Regions from separate parts of the Streptomyces sp. MNU89 genome, predicted to be linked through region 3. Evidence: riboswitches for the same ligand, from Rfam matches in the RefSeq annotation. Region 3 holds a riboswitch; each other region holds the start of a gene.
What was found. A riboswitch is a leader RNA that binds a small molecule or an ion and turns the genes downstream of it on or off. The one in region 3 is predicted to bind cobalamin.

Region 1 (4,203 bases), 1.1 Mb from region 3:
CCGTCGTGGCCGGGCAGGCCGGGGGCGGCGCCGGGGCCGGAGGCGCCCACGCGCTGCCACGGGCCTCCGGGGCGCGGCGGACGGCCCCGGCTCCGGGGTCTCCACCCCGGTCCCGGCCGCTTCCGCCGTCCCGGCCGTCCCGCTCGTCTCCGCCGCGTCCTCCGTTTCCGCCGCCCGTGTCCGGGCGGTGCCCGCGCGGCTGCCGGCGAAGAGGGCACCCATCCAGGCCCCGGCCCGCTCGGGGAGGGCGGCGGCGGGGAGGGGCAGCTTTCCGGTACCGGTCAGCTCGGACAGGGGCGGGACGGCGGCGCGGTGGCGGCTGGAGCGCCGCTGGGGCAGTCCCGGACCGCCCGTGGCGGCGGACGGCGGTACGGGGACGGTGCCGGCGACGGCCGTCGCGCCGGCCGGCACGGTGCCGCCCCCGGCGTGCGCGGTCTCGCCGGCCGAGGGGCGCCGGGAGGCGGGCACGGCGGGCGGCTCCAGGGTCTGCAGCAGGGTGCCCGGCACCAGGACCACCGCGCGGACCCCGCCGTACGGGGAGGGCAGCAGGTCGACCTTGAGCCGGTGCCGCTCGGCGTACCGGCCGACGACCGCGAGCCCCGTCTGCGGGATCTCGCCGAGGTCGGCGAAGCCCAGCAGCCGGCGCCCGGCGGCGATCTCCCGCGCCTGTTCGAGGGCGTACTCGTCCATGCCGAGACCGGCGTCGTCGATCTCGATGACGGCGCCGCGGGTCACGGTGCGGACGGTCACCTCGACGTGGGTGGTCGGCGGCGCACACTGGGTGGCGTTGGCGAGGAGCTCCGCCACGACGTGCACCAGGGGTTCCACGACGGTCGCCACCGCCGCGATGTCCTGGTCGCCGCAGACCTTGACGCGCTGGTAGGACACGATCCGGGAGGCCCCCGCGCGAACCACGTCCACCAGCGCGTGCGGCTTCTGCCACTGCTGCCCCGGCCACTCGCCGCACAGCACCGCGAGACTCTGCGCGATCCGGGCCTGCTGCGCGGCGGCGTGGTCGCCGCGCATGCTCGCCTCCAGGACGTCCGGGTGGGCGGAGTGGCGGGCCTCCAGGGCGGCCATCTCCTCCTGGATGCGGTGCGAGGACGCCTGCACCCGGCGGGCGAGGGCCACGACGACCAGGCGCAGCGACTCCTCCCGTTCGCGGACGGTCCGCACGGCGGCGGTGGCGGCCGCCAGCACCCGCTCGTACTCCCGGGCCGTGCCCGGGTGGCTCTCCGCGGGCTGCGGGACCGGTACCGGTTCGCCCGCCAGGGCGGCGGGGAGCCGGACGTCGGCGAGGTGCCGGACCGTTTCCTCCCGCCGGGCGTCCTGGTGGGTGCAGAACTCACGCCACTCGGTGTCGTGCCGTGCGGCCTCCTCCCGTGCGGCCAGCGTCTCGCGCTCGCAGGCGCGCAGCGCGCTCTGCAGCCGCTCGAAGAGACCGACCAGCAGGGCCGCGGTGAGGACGTGGCAGGCCACGGCCCAGCCGGCGCCCACCCCGCCCAGCGCCCACGGGTCCGTGACCGCGACGGCGGCCAGGAGCATCGCGGCCGGGCGGACGAAGCGGCGGCGGAACGTGGAGGAAGCGATCGAGGGTCGAACCATGGCACACCTTGGGAAGGGACGGACGGCGGATGACGGAGGCCCGCACGCGGGGCGAGGCCCCCGGTATGAGGTCTGCCGCCGGGCGGCGGCCGCGTCGTCCGGCCGCCCGGCCGTCCTGGCGTCCGGGCGCCGCCGTGCCGCGGACGGCGGGGCCCGGAGCCGCCGGGCGGCGCTCCGCGGCCCTCTTTCTACCGGCCGGGGCCGCCGCCGCGGGCCCGTTGTGCGCGGTACGGCACCGGGCACATCGATTCGAGGGGTACGCCGGGCAGGCCCGGCCGGGCCGACGCGGGCGCCCGTGGCCGGGAAACGGGCGGGGAGGGAGGCCGGAACGGCGGGAGTCTCGGGTCCACGGGACGGAGCATAGACCCATGTATAAGCCATGCATTTCTTAATATCGCAGCTCAGAGCGGGTGTCGCACAGAAGAACGGAGGCCGTCGCACACCCGCCCGCACCGATGCGGGAGGATGCTGCCCAACGAGGCGACGGGAACCAGGAAGCCGGTGCGAATCCGGCGCGGTCCCGCCACTGTGACCGGGGAGCGAACCCCATCCGAGCCACGGCCCCCGCGGGCCGGAAGGCCGGGGCGAGCGCCGATCCGGCAGCCAGGAGACTGGCCCGTCGCCGATCCGCCGCACCCGGGGCGAGGACACCCCAGGAAGAGGTTCGCGATGAGCGACGACGACGTGCCGTGCCCCGGCGCGGGCCGCACGCCGGACACCGTCACCGTGGTCGGCATCGGCGCCGACGGCTGGGACGGGCTCGGGCGGGACGCCCGGGAGGCGCTGCACCGCGCCGGGACCGTCATCGGCGGCCCCCGCCAGCTCGCCCTGCTGCCGCCCGGCTGCACGGCGGAACGGGTGCCCTGGCCGTCACCGCTGCGCCCCGCCGTGCCCCGGCTGCTCGCCGAGCACGCCGGGCGGCGGGTGGCCGTCCTGGCCAGCGGCGACCCGATGTTCCACGGCATCGGGCGGACCCTGGCCGCGGCCGTCGGCGCGGAGCGGCTGCGGGTGCTGCCCCACGCCTCCTCGGTGTCGTACGCCTGTGCCCGGCTGGGCTGGGCGGTGGAGGACACCGAGGTGGTCAGCCTGGTGGGCCGGCCCGCCGCCGCTCTGGCCGCCGCCCTGCACGCGCGCCGGCGGCTGCTCGTCCTGAGCGCGGGCGCCGGGACCCCGGGTGAGGTGGCGGCACTGCTGTGCGACCGCGGCTACGGGCCGAGCCGGATGACCGTGCTCGAACAGCTGGGCGGCGGCGCGCGGGAACGCCGGTTCGAGGGCACCGCCGCCGGCTGGCCGCATCCGCCGGGCGATCCGCTGAACGTCGTCGCCGTCGAGTGCCGGCCCGGGCCGGGCGGCCACCGGCTGTCCGCGGTCCCGGGGCTCCCGGACGAGGCGTACGAGCACGACGGGCAGCTCACCAAGCGCCGTGTGCGGGCGGCCACGCTGGCCGCGCTCGCCCCGGCACCGGGCGAACTGCTGTGGGACATCGGCGGCGGCTCCGGCAGCATCGCGGTCGAGTGGATGCGCGCCGGACGCGGCTGCCGCGCGGTGAGCGTGGAGCGCGACCCCGTACGGGCCGCGCGCATCCGGCGTAACGCGGAGCGGCTCGGGGTGCCCGCGCTGCGGGTGGTCACCGGGGCCGCCCCGGAGGCCCTGGACGGACTCGCGGACGGGCCCGCGGACGGAAGACCCGCGGACGGGCGGGGGACCGGACTCGGGCCGCCCGACGCGGTGTTCGTCGGTGGCGGGCTCACCGCCCCCGGACTGCTGGAGGCGTGCTGGGCGGCGCTGCCCGCCGGAGGGCGGCTGGTCGCCAACACGGTGACGCTGGAGTCCGAGGCACTGCTGGCGGAGTGGTACCGCCGGCACGGCGGGGAGCTGGTGCGGATCGCCGTCTCCCGCGCCGTACCGGTCGGCGGGTTCACCGGCTGGCGGCAGGCGATGCCGGTCACGCAGTGGGCGGTGACCAAGCCGGGGAAGCGGGGGCCGGAGGAACAGCGGGCGGAGGAACAGCGGGCGCCGGCGGAGTGACGCGGGCGGACCGAACGTCAGCAGGGCGGCCACCGGCGGGGCCGGCGTCCGCGGAGCGCATGCCGGCCGGGAGGCCGGACCGAGGAGAAGAACGATGACGGTGTACTTCATCGGTGCCGGTCCCGGCGCCGCCGACCTGATCACCGTGCGCGGGCAGCGGCTGCTGGAGTCGTGCGCCGTCTGCCTGTACGCGGGCAGCCTGGTGCCGCGCGAACTGCTCGCCGCCTGCCCGCCGGACGCGCGGCTCGTGGACACGGCGCGGCTGAACCTGGACCAGATCACGGCGGAGCTGGCGGACGCGCACCGCGCGGGCCACGACGTGGCCCGGCTGCACTCCGGGGACCCCTCGGTGTTCAGCGCGGTCGCGGAGCAGATGCGGCGGCTGGACGCGGCCGGCGTGCCGTACGAGGTGGTGCCCGGCGTACCGGCGTTCGCCGCGGCGGCCGCGGCGCTGGGACGGGAGCTGACCGTGCCGGCCGTCGGCCAGACCGTGATCCTCACCCGCGTCGCCCAGCAGGCCACCCCGATGCCGGACGGCGAGGACCTGGCCACCCTGGGACGCAGCCGAGC
Region 2 (4,203 bases), 670 kb from region 3:
CGTGGGGCACCTTCTCCATCGCGATGACGATCCCGATCGCCTTCTTCATGGGCTTCTACCTGCGGGTGCTGCGCCCGGGCCGGGTGACCGAGGTGTCGGTCATCGGTGTGGCGCTGCTGCTGCTCGCGATCATCTCCGGCAGCTGGGTCGCCGAGTCCTCGTGGGCGGAGACCTTCACCCTGCAGCCCGGCACCCTGGTGATCTGGCTCGTGGTCTACGGCTTCTTCGCCTCGGTCCTGCCGGTGTGGATGCTGCTGGCCCCGCGTGACTACCTGTCCACCTTCATGAAGATCGGCACGATCGTCCTGCTGGCCCTCGGGGTGGCGTTCGCCCTGCCGACCCTGAAGATGCCCGCGGTCACCGAGTTCGCGAGCTCGGGCGCCGGACCGGTCTTCGCCGGCTCGCTCTTCCCGTTCGTCTTCATCACCATCGCCTGCGGCGCGCTCTCCGGCTTCCACGCCCTGGTCTCCTCGGGCACCACCCCGAAGATGATCCAGAAGGAGACCCAGGTCCGCATGATCGGCTACGGCTCCATGCTGATGGAGTCCTTCGTGGCGATCATGGCCCTGGTGGCCGCGTCCATCATCGACCCCGGCCTCTACTTCGCGATGAACTCACCGGCCGGCCTGATCGGCGACTCGGTGCAGTCCGCCTCCGAGGCGGTCGCGAACCTCGGCTACACCATCTCCCCCGGTGATCTGGCCGCGGCCGCCGCGGCGGTGGAGGAGGACTCCCTGCTGTCGCGGACCGGCGGCGCCCCGACACTGGCCGTCGGTATGGCGGAGATCTTCTCCTCGGTCTTCGGCGGCGCCGGGATGAAGGCCTTCTGGTACCACTTCGCCATCATGTTCGAGGCGCTGTTCATCCTCACCACGGTGGACGCCGGTACCCGCGTCGGCCGGTTCATGCTCCAGGACATGCTCGGCAACGTCTACAAGCCCTTCCGGGACGTCAGCTGGAAGCCGGGTGCCTGGATCGCGAGCGCGGTCGTCGTCGGCCTCTGGGGCTACTTCCTCTGGGTCGGCGTCCACGACCCGCTGGGCGGCATCTACCAGCTCTTCCCGCTGTTCGGTATCGCCAACCAGCTGCTGGCGGCCGTCGCGCTGGCCGTCGCCACCACGCTGCTCATCAAGTCCGGACGGCTCAAGTGGGCCTGGGTCACCGGTATCCCGCTGGCCTGGGACGTCGTGGTGACCTTCACGGCGAGCTGGCAGAAGATCTTCTCGGGTGACCCGAAGATCGGCTTCTTCACACAGCGCTCCATATACCAGGAGGCCATCGAGGACGGCAAGGTGCTGCCGCCCGCCAAGGACATGGGCGACATGCACACCGTCGTCACCAACGCGACGGTGGACGGCGTCCTCTCCGTCCTCTTCCTCCTGCTGGTCGTCGTGGTGCTCGTCGACGCCGGGCGGGTATGCGTCAAGGCGATCCGCAATCCCGCGCAGGCCAAACTGGAGGAGGTGCCCTACGTGGAGTCGAAGCTCGTGGCCCCGGCCGCCCTGTGGCTCACCAAGGAGGAGAAGGCCGAACTCGTCGCGGCCGGTGCCGGCGCGGACGGCAAGGAGAGCACCGGCACGGGGAGTTCCTCGTGAGCCCCGCGCTGAGGGAGAAGGCCGCCAGGATCCGCTTCCTCTGGCGGGAGGCGACCGGGGAGGCCACCTACGACCGGTACGTCGCCCACGCACGGAAGTGTGATCCGGACGCAAAGGTGTTGAGCCGCCGCGAGTTCGAGAAGCAGCGCGTGGACGGCCGTGAGGCCGACCCCCGCGAGGGCTTCCGCTGCTGCTGACGCCCCCGCTCCGGCCGAACCGCCCGAACCGCCCGATGGCCCCGGCCCCGCGCCGGGGCCATCGGCGTGCCCGGGCGCGCCGGGGTGCGCCCCGGGCTGCCGGCCGCACGCCGCTCCGGTGCGCGGAGGACTTTTCCGGGATCCCGAATGGGAACACCCGCCCTTCCCGGCGGCCCGGTTCCCGCTCACCGCGCGCTCCGGGGGCGGCCTCGGACGTGTTCCCCTGCAAAGCGCCCCCGTGCGCCGGGATACACAACATCTAGTGCCGCTCGCGGAAAGCGACACAAGATGTATGCTCATGCTCGCTGACGCGCCAGGGGAATCCGGTGCGAATCCTGAACTGTCCCGCAACGGTGTGAAGGCGGCTTTCGCCTGCCTTCGAGTCCGAGCGCCTGCCGTCGGCCACGTCCGGCTCGACCGAGCCGGCGTCGATTCCGTCCGGGCTCCGGGGATTGGGCCGGTGGACGTCGCGCTGTCTCCTGCCCCCTCCGGGCGCACGGGGACCGCACGCGCCCCGCGCTCCGTCACCGCGGCCCTGCCGAGCGAGGGAGAGTTCTCCGTGACCATCGCGCCCGCCGATCCCGCATCAGCCGACAGCGGCGGCACAGCGACCGCCGGCCGGGACGCCCCCGGTACCGCGCTGCTGCGCCTCCTCACCGGGCTGACGGCCGATCTGCCCGCCGCCGACCCGGGCCGGGTGGCCGCCGCCGTGCTGCGCGGCCGCGAACCCGGCGCGGACGAGGCCGCGTTGCGCGAGCTCGCGACGGAGGCCGCGGCCGGGCTGATCTCCGAGGACCCGGTGTACTCGCGACTGGCGGCCCGGCTCCTCAGCCGTGCCATCGCGGACGAGGCGGCCGGCCAGGGCGCGGTCTCCTTCCCGGACTCGATCGCGGCCGGCCACCGGGAAGGCCTGATCGCCGACCGCACCGCCGCCTTCGTACGCGAGCACGCGGCGCGGCTGAACACCCTGGTGGAGATGTCGCTCGCCGACGGCGCCGACGACCGCTTCGGCTACTTCGGGCTGCGGACCCTGCACAGCCGCTACCTGCTGCGCCATCCGGTGAGCCGGCAGGTCATCGAGACCCCGCAGTACTTCCTGCTCCGGGTTGCCTGCGGGCTGGCCGCGGACGACTCGCCCGCGGCCGTGGACGAGGTCGCCTCGCTCCACCGGCTGATGAGCCGCCTGGACTACCTCCCCAGCTCCCCCACCCTCTTCAACTCCGGCACCCGGCACCCGCAGATGTCCTCCTGCTATCTGCTGGACTCCCCGCTCGACGAGCTGGACTCCCTCTACGAGCGCTACCACCAGGTCGCCCGGCTCTCCAAGCACGCGGGCGGCATCGGCCTGCCGTTCAGCCGGATCCGCTCCCGGGGCGCCCTGATCCGCGGCACCAACGGCCACTCCGGCGGGATCGTCCCCTTCCTGCGCACGCTCGACTCCTCCGTCGCCGCCGTCAACCAGGGCGGCCGGCGGAAGGGAGCGGCCTGCGTCTACCTGGAGCCCTGGCACGCCGACATCGAGGAGTTCCTGGAGCTGCGGGACAACACCGGCGAGGAGGCCCGCCGCACGCACAATCTCAATCTGGCCAACTGGATCCCGGACGAGTTCATGCGCCGGGTGGAGGCCGACGCCGAGTGGTCGCTCTTCTCCCCCTCCGACGTGCCCGCGCTGCCGGACCTGTGGGGCGCCGAGTTCGACGCGGCCTACCGCCGGGCCGAGGAGGCCGGGCTCGCCGTCCGGCGGCTGCCCGCACGGCAGTTGTACGCCCGGATGATGCGCACGCTCGCGCAGACCGGCAACGGCTGGATGACGTTCAAGGACGCCGCCAACCGGACCGCGAACCAGACCGCCGAGCCCGGCAAGGTCGTCCACTCCTCGAATCTCTGCACCGAGATCCTGGAGGTCACGGACGACGGGGAGACCGCCGTCTGCAATCTCGGGTCGGTCAACCTCGCGGCCCATGTCGCGGCGGACGCCGGTACCGGTGAGGCCGCGGTGGCGGAGGCGATGGACTGGGAGCGGCTGGACGCCACCGTCCGCACCGCCGTGGCCTTCCTCGACCGGGTCGTGGACATCAACTTCTACCCCACCCCGCAGGCCGCCGCCTCCAACCGGCGCTGGCGCCCGGTCGGACTCGGGGTGATGGGGCTGCAGGACGTCTTCTTCCGGCTGCGGCTGCCGTTCGACTCCCCCGCGGCGGCCCGGCTCTCCACCGAGATCTCCGAGCGGATCATGCTCGCGGCCTACGAGACCTCCTGCGATCTCGCCGGACGGCACGGTCCGCACCCGGCCTGGTCCTCCACCCGCGCCTCGCGCGGCGTGCTCCACCCCGACCACTACGGCGTCCGGCCCCGGTGGCCGGAGCGGTGGGAGGCGCTGCGGGCCCGGATCGCCACCACGGGGCTGCGCA
Region 3 (4,203 bases):
ACACGCGAAGGACACGCGCGTCGTGTCCCTGTGTCTGGGAACCTTCCTCGTCGCGGCCACGGGTCTGCTCGACGGCCTGAAGGCCACGACGCACTGGCACTGGGCCGACGAACTCGCTGCACTCCACCCGATGGTGCGGGTGCAACCGGAACGCTTGTTCATCGAGGACGGCGGGCTTTTCTCCTCGGGAGGCGGCACAGCGGCCTTGGACCTGGTGCTGCACCTGATCGAACAGGACCACGGATCGGCGCTCGCGGCGGAGATCGCACGGTTCATGGTCGTACCGCTCCGCCGAGACGGCGATCAGTCACAGTACGCGAGGTGGGAGGTGCCCGGCCGGACGCGCTCTCTGCAGGACACCCTGCGATGGGCGGAGGAGCATCTCGACGAGACGTCCACGGTCGCTGACCTCGCGGAGCACGCCTGTATGAGCACCCGCACCTTTTCCCGCCGGTTCCGCGATGCGGTCGGTATCTCACCGATGGAATGGCTGCAACGTACCAAGGTGCGCAGAGCGCAGGAACTGCTGCAGCGCACCGCCTGGACCATAGACCGGATCGCCGAGACCAGTGGCTTCAGCTCGGAAGCGGCACTCCGCTACCACTTCACCCGGCTCACGGCGATGCCGCCCGGCCGTTATCGCCGCACGTTCGGCATGGCCCGAGGGCAGCGCCCGAAGACGGCCACCATGGCGTGATGTTCAAGTTCTGTGTCCGTTGTCGAGTGGTCCGCGCTGGACCAACGGTTGGATCATGAGAGCCATGACCGATGTACAACAGCAGATCGAAGGGTCCGGGACGGTCCGGATCGGGGACCGAACGATTCACCGCATGTCGTTCGGCGCGATGCGCCTCGCCGACAAGAAGATCTGGGGACCGCCCGCGGACCGCGGGAACGCGATCCGAGTCGCGCGCCGTGCGGTCGAGCTCGGCATCAACCACATCGACACCGCGGACTCCTATGCCTTCGGCGTGACCGAGGAGATCCTGCGTGAAGCACTGCACCCGTACCCCGATGATCTCTTGATCGCGACCAAAGCAGGTCAGGCCCAGGTACGGCCGGGGGTGTGGGAGCCCATCGGACGCCCCGCCTATCTGCGCCAGCAGTGTGAGGCCAGCCTCCGCCGCCTGGGTACGGATCGAATCGATCTTCTCTACCTGCACCGTATCGACCCTCAGGTGCCGTTCGACGATCAGATAGGCGCGATGCGGGAACTTCAGGACGAGGGCAAAATTGCCCACTTCGGACTGTCGAGCGTCACGGTCGACCAGATCGAGTCCGCGCAGAGGGTCATCGATGTGGCGGCCGTGCAGAATATCTTCAATGTGGCGGCCCGTGTGGGAGAGGACGTCCTCGAGCACTGCGAACGGGAGCACATTCCCTTCATCGCGTGGTTTCCGATCATGAGTGGCCAGTTGGCCCTCGCCAACAGCATCGTCGCCGAAGTGGCGGCAGAGCTGAACGCAACGCCCGCGCAGGTGGCTCTCGCCTGGCTGTTGGACCGGTCGAGCGTGCTCTGCCCCATCCCCGGCACATCCTCGATCGCTCATCTCGAGGAGAACGTCGCCGCGTCCATGCTGCGCCTCAGTGATGAGCACCTCGCTCGCCTCGCCCCACTGCAACTGGCCGAGAACGAACTCGCGGACCTTCTCTCAGCCGGCTCGGCCCGGGAGTGACCGCGGGCACAGTGCTCACCACACACCGGTGCATGTCCAGGTGCCGTGCTCCCACCGAAGACACCGGCAAGGGCACGGCACCAGACGATTCGCCAGCTGGCCTTTCACCACCGTCAGAGCTGGATCCGGGCCCACCCGTCCGTCGCACGACGGCAAGGTCATCGTCGTCTTCCCCGGCCCGCACCATCCCGCCCGCTGCGTCGTCCCGCTGCCTCTGAGCCGTAGCGCTCGCCGGTGCTCAGGAAGCCGTGCGGCGGCGCGGCGGGGTGAAGGTGTGCAGGTCGAGGATGTCCGGGCGGGACGCGACGCCGGGGCCGCCCGCCCGTACCCAGGCGGCGATGTCCTCCGTCGCGTCCGGGTCGTTGACCAGGCCCAGCCACACCGGACGGGCTCCGGCGGCCCGGCCCGCGGAGGAGGGCTGTACGACGACGACGTTCGCCTGGTCGCACACGTCCAGGCAGGCGGAGATGCGCACAGGCGCCTCGGTACGCAGGCGTGCGGTTTGTGCCGCATGGTCCACACCGGTCACCTTGGCGGTGCCGCAGCAGCAGTCCCGGCACACGACGACCCGGCACGGCACTCCGCCGGCCGGTCGCGCATCCACCTCGGCGCCGAACGCCTCGCCGCCCCTTGTCTCGGGCACGCCGAACCACCCTCTCTCCGGGGAGATCCGCCCCGGTGTCCTTCGAGGAGGCGACGACGTGAGTCTCCTGGCTCTCGGGTCGCAGCTCGCCCCGGCCTTCCCACCCTCACGGGGCCGTGGCACGTACGGGGTTCGCTCACCGATCACAGTGGCGGGACCGCGCCGGATTCGCACCGGCTTCCTCGGACCGTCGTCGCCCTGTCGCCGGTCATCATCCCATCGACCGGCCGGCCCGGATCATTCGGGCTCATGAGCGTGCGGACTCGTAGCGGGCGGCTCGGCCGGGCGTTCCCGGCCGCCGTCGTGGCCGGAGGCCACCACGATGAGCAGCCCCACCACGACGGCCCCGGCGACCATCCGGCCGACGGCCCGCACCAACCAGCCCGGCACCGACACGCCCTCGCGGCGCGTCGGTGCGCCCAGTCGCTCGGCCCGCCGGGCGGGACGCAGCAGGCGCAGCACGGCGACGGGAAGTTGCAGCAGCCCCGGCACGGTGCGCGGCCACTCGCCGTACCAGATTGGTGCCGTACAGCAGGGTGTGCCACACGCTCAGGACGTGGACGACGATGACGAAGTGCGGTGCCAGCGTTCCAGGACCTGCCGGGAGACCGGCAGCCGGGCGGGGCGGGGCCCAGACGGCAACAGGCCGAGCATGACCGTGCCCCGGGCCCACAGCAGACCGGACCGGCCGAACGCCTGGCTGAGCAGGTACATCCAGTACGTGCCGCAGTGTCGCCAAGGTGACCGGGATTGCCGAGGCGACGTCCGCGCGGTCGAGTTGCGGCGGATGTGGAGGAGGCGGGGTTCGGCCGGGTGGAGATCTTCGGTGGCTTCGACGGCCGCCCCTACGACGAGAACGCCGAGCGGCTGGTGCTGCGGGCGGTCCGCGAGGCGTGAGGGCCGGGCAGGGGCGCTCGGGCGGTTTCGCACGCCCTTTTGGCCGCTTCTCGCCAGACCGTAGTATCGGCGGGTCATCACCGCGACGGGAGACAGGAAGCCGGTGCGAGTCCGGCACGGTCCCGCCACTGTGACCGGGGAGTGCACCCCTTTACACGCCACTGCGTCCACGGCGCGGGAAGGCAGGGGGAGGCGTCGATCCGGGAGTCAGGACACTGGCCTGTCGCGGGCCCGATCCGAGGAGCGCGGACTCCCCAGGAGGCTTCACGTGTACGACGGTACGCCCCGTCCCCCGCTGTCCACCTCTGCCCACAAGCGGCATGCCCTGCGTGCGACGGCCGCTGCCGTCGCCCTGTCGGCGGCCCTGCTGACCGCCGGCTGCGGCTCGCCGCAGGACACCGCCGAGGACGCCAAGGCAACGGCCTCGCCGGCCGCGGGCTTCCCCGTCACCGTCGACAACTGCGGTGTGAAGACGACGTACGACAAGCCGCCTTCCCGCGTTGTCACCATCCACCAGCACCCGGCGGAACTCATGCTCGCCCTCGGCCTGCAGGATCGTATGGTCGGCACCGCCTTCCCCGACTCGGCGGTCCTGCCCGAGCTGGAGAAGGACTACAAGGCGATCCCCCAGCTGGCGAGGAAGGAACCGTCGTTCGAGACGATCCTGGAAGCCGAGCCCGACCTCGTCTACGGCGGCTACGGCAGCGCCTTCGCCGAGAACGAGGGCCGCTCCCGCAAGGCGTTCGCCGACGCCGGTATCGACACCCACCTCAACCGCGAATACTGCGGGAAGAGGCGGGTGACGATGAAGGACACCTACGACGAGATCCGCACCATCGGCCGGATCTTCGGCGTCCCGGAGCGGGCCGGCGAACTGATCGCCGACCTCACCGACCGCGTCGACAAGGCCGCCACCAAGGTCGAGGACGAACCCGGGACGCGCGTCTTCGTCTACGACAGCGGCGACAAGACCGCCTTCACCGCGGG
Region 4 (4,203 bases), 4.2 Mb from region 3:
GGGACACGGCGCCGGCCGTGCCGCTCGTGACGGCGGCGCTCGTGACGGTGTCGTTCATGCGGTGCCCTCCGGTGGAACCCTCGGAAATCGGTCAGGTGTCCGCCTCCGCGGCCCGGACGGCCGGGGCGGTACTCGGCGGGACGGCGCGCCGGACCGCACGCTCACGGCAGGCGCGCCCGGCGGCGTACGGACAGCCGCGCTCACGGCGCGCCCGGCGGTACGAACGGCAGGTCCGGCGGCGCTCCCTCCTCGATCAGCCGCAGCAGCGCCCCGGTGTCGGCGTGCTCCTCGATCAGATCCCCCAGCCGGTCGAGCTGCTCCTCGCGCAGCTCCCCGAAAGCCGTGTCCGGCGCCGGGACGAAGCGGCGCCCGGCGTCCCGCGCCACCCGGCGCAGGAACGCCCGCCGGAAGGCGTCGCTCTCCAGTGAGCCGTGCCAGTGCGTGCCCCAGACGGAGCCCGCCCGGCAGCCGTCCAGGGCCCGGCCCCGGCCGTCGGTCATGAACGGCTCGGCGGAGTCCGCCACGTCGGACACGCCGTGGTGGATCTCGTAGCCCGCCACCGGCTCGCCCAGGGCCTCGCCCGCCGGCCGTGCCAGGGTCTTCTCCACCGCGAAGCGCACCCGCAGCGGCAGCAGTCCGAGCCCGTCCACCGCCCCGGCCCGCGACTCGACCTCGTCCTCGATGCGCTCGCCCAGCATCTGGTAGCCGCCGCAGATCCCGAGCACCGGCCGCCCCTCCGCCGCCCGGCGCGCGACGGCCTCGGCGAGCCCCCGTTCGCGCAGCCAGGCCAGCGCCCGCACGGTGCCGCGGGTGCCCGGGAGGACGACGAGATCGGCGTCGGCCAGCTCCTCCGGCCGGTCGGCGAAGCGCACCAGGACGCCGGGTTCGGCGGCCAGCGCGTCGACGTCCGTGAAGTTGGACATCAGCGGCACGGCCGCCACGGCGATCCGCAGCACCTCCTCGCCGCACGGCGGCCCGGCGGCGGACTCGCGCACCGCGCCGCGCAGCGAGAGCCGCAGCCCGTCCTCCTCGTCGATGCCCAGGCCGTGCGCGTACGGCAGGACGCCCAGCACCTGCCGCCCCGTCAGCCCGCGCAGCATGTCCAGCCCCGGCTCCAGCAGTGACGCGTCACCGCGGAACTTGTTCACCACATAGCCCGCGACCAGCGCCTGGTCGGCGCGGCTCAGCAGGGCGGTGGTGCCGAAGAAGGACGCGAACACCCCGCCCCGGTCGATGTCGCCGACCACCACGGCCGGCAGTCCGGCCGCCCGCGCGAGCCCCATGTTGACGATGTCGTGCCGGCGCAGATTGATCTCCGCCGGGCTGCCCGCGCCCTCGCAGATCACCGCGTCGTACCGGGCGCGCAGCCGCTCGTAGCAGTCGAGGACGACGGGGAGCAGCGCCTCCCGGCGGTTCGCGCTCGGGGCGCCCCCGGTCCCCGGGCCGGCCGCGAAGTAGCCCCGGGCGCTCAGCTCGCCGGCCGGTTTGCCGAGCACCACGACCTGGCTGCTGCGATCGCCGCCGGGCTTGAGCAGCACCGGGTTCATCAGCGCCGACGGCTCCACCCACGCCGCCTGCGCCTGCATGGCCTGCGCGCGGCCGATCTCGGCCCCCTCGGGCGTCACGAACGAGTTCAGCGACATGTTCTGCGCCTTGAACGGGGCCACGGAGACGCCCTTGCGGGCCAGCCACCGGCAGATCCCGGCGGTGACGACGCTCTTGCCGGCGTCGGAGGTGGTCCCCGCGACGAGCAGGCCGCCGCCGGTCCGGGCGGTGCCGCCGTGGGTGCCGGTCATCCCCGCCCCTCTCCGGCGGGCGGCCGGGAGACGGCCGTCGCGCCCCGGAGCGCCCCGTACGCCAGCCGTCCGCCGGCGCACACCACCAGCGCCAGCGCGCCGACCCGGCGCGAGAGGCGCACCGCACGCTCGATGTCGCGCGGCTCCACCGGGCGGTTGCCGGCCCCCAGCACGGGCCGGTGTTCGACCCGGCCGCCGTACGCCAGCGTGCCGCCCAGCCGTACGCCGAGGGCCCCCGCGAACGCCGCCTCCACCGGACCGGCGTTGGGGCTCGGGTGGCGCCGGGCGTCGGACCGGAGCACCCGCAGGGCACCCTGCGGGTCCGGGCCGGCGAGCACGGCCAGCGCGGCGGTGAGCCGGGACCCGGGGAAGCCCGCCACGTCGTCCAGCCGGGCCGGGGCCCAGCCGAACCGGCGCAGTCGCGGCGACTTGTGGCCGGCCATCGCGTCGAGGGTGTTGACCGCGCGGAAGCCGGCCAGGCCGGGCACCCCGGCGGCGGCACCCCACACCAGCGCCCCGACGACCGCGTCTGAGGTGTTCTCCGCGACGGACTCCACGACCGCGCGGGCGATCTGCTGTGCGTCCAGCGACCGCGGGTCCCGCCCGCAGAGACCCGGCAGCCGTTCGCGCGCCCGTGCCAGGTCACCGGCCTCCAGCGCGGCGCCGACGGCCCGCGCCTCACGGCCGAGCGACGTACCGCCCAGCACGGCCCAGGTGACGGCGGCGGTCAGCGCTCCGGAGGCGGCGGGGGAGCGGCGTACGGCGTGGGAGAGGCCGGCGGCCGCGGCCACCGTGCCGCCGGCGCACAGGGCGGTGTACAGCGCCCCGGCGCCCCGGTGGTCGCGCCACAGCAGCCGCTCGGCGGCCGTCGCGGCCCGCCCGAACGCGGCGACGGGGTGGCCGCGCCGGGGATCGGCCAGAAGGAGGTCGGCGAGGAAGCCGAGCGCCGTACCGGCGGCGAGGACGGCGTCCGCGGAGCGGGGAGAGCGGGTGTCGGGGCGCGGGTGTCCGGGGCGCGGAGGCCCCGGCGGCGTCTTCGGCACGCATCGGCTCAGACCGCCGTCACGCCTCGGAGGGGGACGGGGCGGCGGGGCCGCCGGGAGCGGAGGGAGGGTGCCCGCCCGCGGGCCGTTCGGCCACGGGGCGTTCGACGGCAGGGCGTACTGCGGCGGCAGCCGGGCATCGCGTTTGTCCTCACTCAGGGTCCGCGCCCTGGTTCGACGTGACCGGCGGTGAGAGTCTCCTGGCTCCCGGATCGGCGCGGGCCCCGGTCTTCCCGCCCGTCGGAACGGGCCGTGACGTGGGTGGGGTGCGCTCCCCGGTGACAGTGGCGGGACCGCGCCGGATTCGCACCGGCTTCCTCTCCTGCCGCCGTTTGGCCCCGGCAGTCCACCACGCCCGGGAACGCCCGTCAACTCGCCCTTGACCTGCGGGGGATCAGTGTGCGGAGTGCCACACCGGGGCGCGCGGTGCGTACGCCGTCCGGTGCCGGGACGGGAGGGGCGCACGGGACGGGGCGAGCCGGGCGGGAGAGGGACGGGGGCGGGCGGCCGCGGACGGGCAGGGCGGGGCGGGCGGAAGGGGCGCGGGCAGGGCCCGCCACCCGGCAGCACGCGTCACGCGCTGTCCGGGCGGCGGGCCCGGGTGCCGCTGTACCGCCGCCCGTTCGACGCGGGCGGTGCGGGCGGTGCGGGAGACCGTCAGGCGACGATCAGATAGATCCCGTACGCCACGACCGCCGCGGAGACCGCGAAGCACACCGTGGCGAGGGTGCGCGCCAGGGCGGTCGGCGCCTCGGTGACCGTGGCGCCCTCCGCGCCGTCCGCCTGCGGGTGCCGCCGGGCGGAGGTGCCGACGATGCCCAGGGTGAAGACGCCGACGATGGCGACGGTCGCCACGAGGCTGACCACGGAGACCTGGCCGAGTGCTGCCCAGTCGATGTTCATACGGTTCTTCCTTCTACCTGAGCCGTCAGACGACGGTGGCCTTGGACGCCGCGGACTGGGACGCCGGGGACGCGGAGCGCGGGGAACCGGCCTCGCCGTCGTGGGCGGCCGCCTCCAGCACGGAGTCGGTGGGCGGCGGGGAGAGGGAGGCGACGACGTCGGCGACGATGTCCTCGTGCTCCGGATCGGCGTGCGGGGCGGGAACGTCGTTCACATTGCTGTGGTCGACCTTCTCCTGGCGCGACTTCACCCAGATCCACGCGCTGCCCGCGACGGCCATGACGGCGACCGCGGTGACGCCCCAGGTGCCGCGCCCGGCCAGCAGGGCGGCCAGCCCGGCGACGAGGCCGGCGGCCGGCAGGGTCAGGCCCCAGGCGACGAACATGCGGGTCGCGGTCGACCAGCGCACCACGCCGCCCTTGCGGCCCAGGCCGGAGCCCATGATCGCGCCGGAGGACACC

Region 1: another riboswitch for cobalamin. It lies ahead of cbiE (precorrin-6y C5,15-methyltransferase (decarboxylating) subunit CbiE); the one in region 3 lies ahead of E4N63_RS07800 ((2Fe-2S) ferredoxin domain-containing protein).
Region 2: another riboswitch for cobalamin. It lies ahead of E4N63_RS10540 (ribonucleoside-diphosphate reductase subunit alpha); the one in region 3 lies ahead of E4N63_RS07800 ((2Fe-2S) ferredoxin domain-containing protein).
Region 4: another riboswitch for cobalamin. It lies ahead of E4N63_RS25670 (cobalamin biosynthesis protein); the one in region 3 lies ahead of E4N63_RS07800 ((2Fe-2S) ferredoxin domain-containing protein).

Annotation. Positions count from the first base shown of each region.
Region 1 covers NZ_JAJKLL010000001.1:767,544-771,746, reverse strand. Annotated here, with positions in the region: gene E4N63_RS03355 (ATP-binding protein) at 1-1,605, opposite strand, end outside; cobalamin riboswitch at 2,094-2,219, shown strand; gene cbiE (precorrin-6y C5,15-methyltransferase (decarboxylating) subunit CbiE) at 2,275-3,633, shown strand; gene cobM (precorrin-4 C(11)-methyltransferase) at 3,728-4,203, shown strand, end outside.
Region 2 covers NZ_JAJKLL010000001.1:2,492,039-2,496,241, forward strand. Annotated here, with positions in the region: gene E4N63_RS10530 (carbon starvation CstA family protein) at 1-1,595, shown strand, start outside; gene E4N63_RS10535 (YbdD/YjiX family protein) at 1,592-1,792, shown strand; cobalamin riboswitch at 2,075-2,207, shown strand; gene E4N63_RS10540 (ribonucleoside-diphosphate reductase subunit alpha) at 2,352-4,203, shown strand, end outside.
Region 3 covers NZ_JAJKLL010000001.1:1,825,998-1,830,200, forward strand. Annotated here, with positions in the region: gene E4N63_RS07790 (GlxA family transcriptional regulator) at 1-697, shown strand, start outside; gene E4N63_RS07795 (aldo/keto reductase) at 762-1,676, shown strand; gene E4N63_RS07800 ((2Fe-2S) ferredoxin domain-containing protein) at 1,915-2,280, opposite strand; cobalamin riboswitch at 2,380-2,503, opposite strand; partial or broken gene E4N63_RS07805 (hypothetical protein) at 2,557-3,108, opposite strand; gene E4N63_RS07810 (hypothetical protein) at 3,070-3,216, shown strand; cobalamin riboswitch at 3,271-3,455, shown strand; gene E4N63_RS07815 (ABC transporter substrate-binding protein) at 3,485-4,203, shown strand, end outside.
Region 4 covers NZ_JAJKLL010000001.1:6,012,068-6,016,270, forward strand. Annotated here, with positions in the region: gene E4N63_RS25665 (cobyric acid synthase) at 201-1,796, opposite strand; gene E4N63_RS25670 (cobalamin biosynthesis protein) at 1,793-2,716, opposite strand; cobalamin riboswitch at 3,033-3,160, opposite strand; gene E4N63_RS25675 (hypothetical protein) at 3,497-3,742, opposite strand; gene E4N63_RS25680 (inorganic phosphate transporter) at 3,768-4,203, opposite strand, start outside.